One region of the Sporosarcina sp. E16_3 genome, then DNA from elsewhere that is predicted to be linked to it. Evidence: riboswitches for the same ligand, from Rfam matches in the RefSeq annotation. Region 1 holds a riboswitch; each other region holds the start of a gene.

Region 1 (2,204 bases):
GTGAATTTTTCCCTACCGTATTTCTGGATGGCTTTATTAATAACCATTCCCGAGTACCTGCAATGTTGATTAAACCTATCCTGTAATTTTTGAACTGTAATTCCTACATATTGTTTACCGTTCACTTCATTAGTTAGTACATAGACCTTCATGAAGCAACCCCCCATTAATCTATCCTTTACCTTTATTATAAAGTGATTTCTAGGATAAGAGAATAACTAAGGGCGATATATCACGTATGAGGTCGGCGTTTCTCGGACAATAACTTGGAGACATACTGGCTTATTGCTTCTCGTCAGAAGAACTTCCTGGATTGATTTGCAAATCTGTTCCGCCAATTTCTCCGTCGTCGGGAAATTGCTGTTAAATTCAGGATGATCATTTAGCAGAGAGTGATCGTATTTATCATGAATGAGGTTTTTGAGCTCTTTGAAATCAATCAGAAAACCGATTGGATCAAGTTCATTTCCTCCAATTGTTATATTTAAGTAATAGGTATGTCCATGCATCACTTGGCATTTTCCAGCATCTTCGCTTGGAATGAAATGTGCCGCAGAAAAATGCATGTCTTTGTTTAATTCAAAACGATAAGAATGCTGAACTTGCGGATAAAACTGCTGCATCATTTAGAAACACCAACAGACTTTTTGGATAAATAAGTAGCGAGTCCATCATTCCGTAGCACACAGGCAGGGCATTCCCCACAACCCGTACTCGGGATTCCGTTGTAGCAAGTAAGTGTCTTGTCCTGCACAAATTCAAACGCACCAAGTTCGTCAGACAATGCCCACACATCGGCTTTATCGAGCCACATCAATGGCGTATGGATGACAAACCGTCCGTCCATCGCTAAATTCAAAGTTACATTCAACGACTTTATAAAATTGTCACGACAATCAGGATAACCACTGAAATCCGTTTCACTCACACCTGTGATTAAGTGACGAGAACCAATCGCATCTGCATAAACTGCAGCAAATGAAAGAAACAAATGATTCCTACCAGGAACGAAAGTCGACGGCAATTCGCCTACTACTTCCTTCACTTCAATATCAGCCCGTGTCAAAGCATTCGCTGACAGCTGGTTGATCAAATTCATATCCAGTACTTTGAACGATACGCCTAGCTCGTCTGCAATTTGCCGAGCACACTCGATTTCCTCTGAATGTCGTTGGCCATAGTCAAACGTCACCGTTGCCACTTCACCAAAATTTTTCAATGCCCAAAATAGGCATGTCGTACTGTCTTGGCCACCGCTAAAGACGACAACCGCTTTTTCATTTTTCAATATAAACATCTCCTTAGTTTTTTAGAGAGGGAGTTTTCGAACCTCTTTTTTGAACCCTGTTAATGATAGCATAACTGGGGAATGGATGGGACGGTAAGAGGGGAATTGCAAGTTAACCTCTTAGATGAATAGGGATATGGACACTCACACAATCCGTTTTAAGATTGGAAATAGTTAGTTCTATTAAATCGAGGAGAAGACCGGTAAAATGAGTTACATCTGTATTTAAATTATGTGGTAGAGCCTGAAAAAAGAAAATCACAACTATAAAACCATAAGGAGTCGAATCATGAATATTTTACGAGGTCAAAAAGTTGATATTACAAAAAATACGGCAATTACGGATATTGTTACTGTCTTAGAATGGACGACGATAAACAAAGAAATGGAGATTGACGGAGCGGCATTTTTATTGGATGAAGGTGGACTCTGTAAAAACGATGAGAGCTTTATTTTTTATGGACAACCATATAGTATAGATAAATCTGTAAAGCATTTTAGCTCTACAAACGGGCAAAATGAAATCCACTTATCCTTGGATAAGGTTCCGAATACTATCCAAAAAATCGCACTTACCTTGACTATTCATGAGGGAGAGAGCAAAGGACAAAGTTTCAGTACAGTTTCTTCCGCCCGCTTAATTGTGAAGGATCGATTGAGTGGGCGAATCTTGTTTTCATTTACTTTCGGGGAAGAACTACAGCAAGAGACTGCCATCGTTGTTGGTGAAATCTATAGGCATAACGGTGAGTGGAAGCTGAATCCAGTGGGGAGTGGGTTCAATGGCGGACTTCCCTCTTTATGTGAAAACTTTGGATTGGATGTAATTAACGAACCGATAGCCCCCGTGCCCGCGCCTGTTGAGAAAAAAGAAGTAGTGAAACCTTTAATCGTTACCCTGAGGAAAAAAGAAACG
Region 2 (2,204 bases), on a different contig from region 1:
ACAGCTTCTTACTATACTAGTAAAGTGCTTTTAAAGCAATCAATCGGTGTGTTTAGTATTGCCGTTTAAAGCGATTTTCATTCCTATGCCCTAATTACTCGTAATGAAAACCCATTTCAAATAAAATAAAATCGGCTGAAGACGTGTGTGTCCTCAGCCGGTTTTTTAATCTTCATCTTTAATGTCACGATCGGGTGGGATTGGTTCGTTCCGCCATTCATCGATTTGGTGTTTCAACATTTGGAGCTGTTCCAAATAGTGACCAAACTGATCCTTGTTAATGAGGAATTGTTCCCCATCATGGACGGAGCGGATACGGCCTTCCCGTACGTACTTTTCTACTTGTTCGACGGGCATACTAAGGTGTTCGGCGGTTTCTTGAATGGAGATATACATCGTAACCCTCCTAGAAAAGTCTCCGCCAATTCAATTGTAGACAAAGTGGCAGGGGACGTTTTGGTTAAATCAACTTTTCGAAATTAAGACGTTTATTCAAAGCTATCATAATCGGAATTCCGATTGCCATGACAACAAATTCGCCGATAGCAACTGTTAACCATGTAAGAAGGAAAGGCAGTCCTAACGCTAGGTTCAACTCGAAAGCAATGATGAACATTGTAAAGGTGAAGACAAGCGTGTTGAAGACCATTCGCTTGAACATTCCGGATATGAATTTAGCAGAAAAGATCGTGATTGAAAGAGCTAGGATTGATTGGCTTACCCCGAAAAACAGGTCATACATGCCAAGCGGGGAAAATAAGTTTGTCACAAACACGCCGAGTACAATCCCAAATATAAATTTCTTATTGAACACGACGAGATGGTTGAACATCTCAGGGATCCTAAATTGGATGGCTGCGTATGCTAATGGTGCTATTAATAGGGATACAGCTACATATAAAGCGGCGATAATCCCGCTAATGGCCATTGTTTTTATCTTCATTATTCTTTTCCTCCTAGTTTTTTTAGCGTGGGATGGTTGACGAACCACGTGTTAAAAGCCTGCAATACAGTGTATCATAGTGTTTTTGATTCGTACATGTCAATACATGTGAAAAACGAAGAGGTACGAATTTAGGGAGGATAAATATCGGTGTACGATGCCTTGTGGGAGCAATGATTCTTCTAGATATAGATGAATGTAGTCAGTCAAAGAATGGGGAAAGAGCTTTAAACCACGAGGGTATAAAAGCTCTTTTTGGAGGTGTTTATATGCGCTCTAACCTAAGGGGTTGTACGCTTTGCCATCCAGTTCCGAATGGCTGTAATAACTTCTTTCAATTCCATCCCGCTATCCGTAAGTTCGTATCCAATTATAGTAGAAGGCTCCAATTGTTTTTTTATAACAAGGCCTTCTTTGATTAATTCATTTAGCCGTTCTGTTAAAAGTCGGTCTGATATCCCTGGAATACCCTCAGTGATTTCATGAAAACGCTTGGGTCCGGACATCAATGTATAAATAATTACCCCCATCCATCTCTTGCCAATAAATTCAATCGTATCGTGAAAGTTGTTGCAGACATGTGATGAAATCCCACATTCGTTCGGTTGATTCACTAGTCAAACCTCCATTCTGCTTTATCTTTCATCTATCTTAACATGTATCGTTAGGGTTGACACATACAACTTACTAATGGTAAGTTGTATGCAATCACTTACTATTAGTAAGTTGTAAAAGGGAGGCAATACAATGACTACAACATTAGATTCAAATTTATATAGTGTAATGAACGCAAGGAAATCAGTGAGGGTGTTCGATCCGAACGCTACAATCGGTAAAGAAGAAATTGCAGAAATGCTGAAGTTGGCTACAATTGCTCCTTCATCCAGCAACCTACAATCTTGGAGCTTTATCGTTTTTCAAGACGCAGAATTGAAGAAGGAACTGAAAAAAATAGCCAATAATCAAGCTGCCGTTGAGGATTCTTCTGCTGTTATTGCGGTCTTGGGGAATATAGATGCGTATAAGAAAGTGGAACAAATTTATACACAAAACGTGGCAGAAGGACATATGGATGATTCTATTAAGGATCTCACAATTGCCAGTACGAATGCAGTTTATCCAAATATGCCAAGAGAGGTAAGAGCGAACATTGCTTCTTTCGATGCAGGGCTTGTTTCTATGCAATTTATGTTGATTGCTAAAGAAAAAGGTTATGATACTTTACCAATGGGTGGCTTTGATAAAGTGAAATTTGCTGAGA
Region 3 (2,204 bases), on a different contig from region 1:
CTGGCTTACCATTGTGGATGCGTTATTGCGGATCCACAATTTCTTTGTGCCATGTCGTTTTTTTAGTTTGTCAAAAATCGCAACGTCGAGGTTCTGGCTTATAAGGTAAGCAACCAAACTCGCGATTGTCACACGGAAGCCCGCGCTGAAGATCGTTTCGAACGATTCTTGGTGTTCATAGAAAGGGGCTGCAGGTAACTTAATGGCAATCCAGATGAAGAAAATTGCGAAAAGTTGTGCCATAAAACCTGTTAGAACGGTTCTTCTAGCAGCTTCTTTGCCATACGCTTCTGTTATGACATCCAGGAGCGGATAGGTGCAGACATAAATGAGTGCAGCTGCAGGTAATACAATCCACTCGCCAATACTGAATAATTTCACAGCTAATATATTTGATAAAATTAATAATCCGACGAAAAGTCCATTCAAATAATAAAGCATTGTTGTTACACCTCTTCTTATCGGTTATCGATTTTTTCGGGATACATATCGTGATTCATCAGTCGGTGTTCTGCCATTTGTTCATATTTCGTTTCGGGTTTACCGTAGTTGCAGTAAGGATCGATTGACAAGCCGCCACGCGGAGTAAATTTTCCCCACACTTCGATATAACGCGGTTCAATCAGTTTGATTAAATCATTCATAATAATATTGACGCAGTCTTCATGGAAATCACCGTGATTTCGGAAACTGAATAGATATAACTTGAGTGCTTTGCTTTCCACAAGTTTTTTATCCGGCACAAAACTGATATACATTGTCGCGAAATCGGGTTGCCCTGTCATCGGACAAAGTGATGTAAACTCCGGACAGTTGAATTTCACGAAGTAATCGCGACCCACATGCATATTGTCGACCGACTCTAAAATGTCGGGGTTGTACTCGTACACGTATTTTGTATTTTGATTGCCGAGCAAAGTTAAGTCGGTCAGTGTTGCTTCATCTCTTCCAGCCAATTAAAAAAACCTCCCGTATAATTTGTCAGGGAGGTCCATAGGTGCCGAAAAAGGGGCCATATTGAATGCACATGGCGTAAATTTCGTCATCCATAGTTTTTTATAGAGGGTCGCTATGAACCTCTCCCGAACAGGGTATTCATTTCGTATCTGACATTATAGGACGTGCGATGATTTGTCAATAGAACTTTTGTTCTTCAATCCGATCAAGGTATATAAAGCAACTGCGAGCAGGATGAATCCTGTCAGCATGAAAGCGGCTCGGTATTCCAAGTCCAAGAATCCAATCACGCTTGAACCTGCAACGACACCAATCGAGAAGAACGCGTAAAAATAACCATATGCTTTCCCACGAAATTCAGGAGATGATGAATCAATTAGCAGTGAGTTAATGGATGGGAAGAGGAAAGCGAATCCAGCCCCGTAAATACACATGGCGATATATAAGTTGTTCAATTCCTCAACTTGGCTCAAGAACAACATGCTTAATCCCATAAGTGTTATTCCAAATGCAAGTGTCACAACTGGCCGAACACGGTCAAAGATCCGGTTGATTGGCAATAAAAAGATGAGAATTGCGACGACACCGAATGTGCTTAGTAACAAACCAGTTGTTTTCGTATCAAATCCAAGTGATTCAACTTTTAAAGGCAACACAAGAGCGAGTACACCTTGTGAGAACATTAAAAAGAATGCCCCGGCAAATGCTCTGACCATCCCCGGATGTTGGAAAAGGTATTTGACACGGAAATTGTCAGCTCCTTTTGAAGGCAGTTTTCGTACATATGTAAACGATCGTAAAACAAAAAACGCAAGTATTGCCAGTAGCATCATTATGCCGCCGTTAACCGCCATAATGAAAGGTGTGCTCGTTTTAGCAGCTACAATGCCGCCATATGCTGGACCAATAATGGCTGCCAATCCAACGAATGCGCCGGAAATAGCAACACTTTTACCACGTTTAGACACTTCTGCACGGTTTGCCAAGAAAGTAAACGCAGCTGGGACAATTAGTCCTTCCATGAAACCATGGACAAAGCGGACACCGAGCAATGACGCCGGTCCATCAACAAATGCGTAGAGGAAGAGAGAGAGTGCCGAAGCGAAAAGTCCAAGTACGAGTATAAGGAAGGGTCCTCTTTTGTCAGTCATGAACCCAGAAATAATATTCCCAATTGTATTTGAAAATGAATACATACCAACCGCAAGTCCAACCAAAAATGGCGTAGCACCAAGAGATAATGCAAA

Evidence for each region. Region 1 has a riboswitch for preQ1 ahead of queC (7-cyano-7-deazaguanine synthase QueC). Riboswitches for the same ligand answer to the same signal wherever they lie in the genome.
Region 2: it holds a riboswitch for preQ1, as region 1 does, so the genes downstream of both, I2483_RS07715 (QueT transporter family protein) here and queC (7-cyano-7-deazaguanine synthase QueC) in region 1, are expected to answer to the same signal.
Region 3: it holds a riboswitch for preQ1, as region 1 does, so the genes downstream of both, queF (preQ(1) synthase) here and queC (7-cyano-7-deazaguanine synthase QueC) in region 1, are expected to answer to the same signal.

The regions. Positions count from the first base shown of each region.
Region 1 covers NZ_JADPRX010000002.1:198,816-201,019, reverse strand. The annotation lists gene I2483_RS03370 (GIY-YIG nuclease family protein) at 1-152, opposite strand, end outside; gene queD (6-carboxytetrahydropterin synthase QueD) at 219-626, opposite strand; gene queC (7-cyano-7-deazaguanine synthase QueC) at 623-1,288, opposite strand; PreQ1 riboswitch class I at 1,296-1,339, opposite strand; gene I2483_RS03355 (TerD family protein) at 1,578-2,204, shown strand, end outside.
Region 2 covers NZ_JADPRX010000009.1:27,227-29,430, reverse strand. The annotation lists gene I2483_RS07720 (excisionase family DNA-binding protein) at 166-396, opposite strand; gene I2483_RS07715 (QueT transporter family protein) at 461-943, opposite strand; PreQ1 riboswitch class I at 951-997, opposite strand; gene I2483_RS07710 (winged helix-turn-helix transcriptional regulator) at 1,225-1,557, opposite strand; gene I2483_RS07705 (nitroreductase family protein) at 1,691-2,204, shown strand, end outside.
Region 3 covers NZ_JADPRX010000023.1:10,539-12,742, reverse strand. The annotation lists gene I2483_RS13370 (queuosine precursor transporter) at 1-441, opposite strand, end outside; gene queF (preQ(1) synthase) at 459-956, opposite strand; PreQ1 riboswitch class I at 1,043-1,086, opposite strand; gene I2483_RS13360 (MFS transporter) at 1,113-2,204, opposite strand, start outside.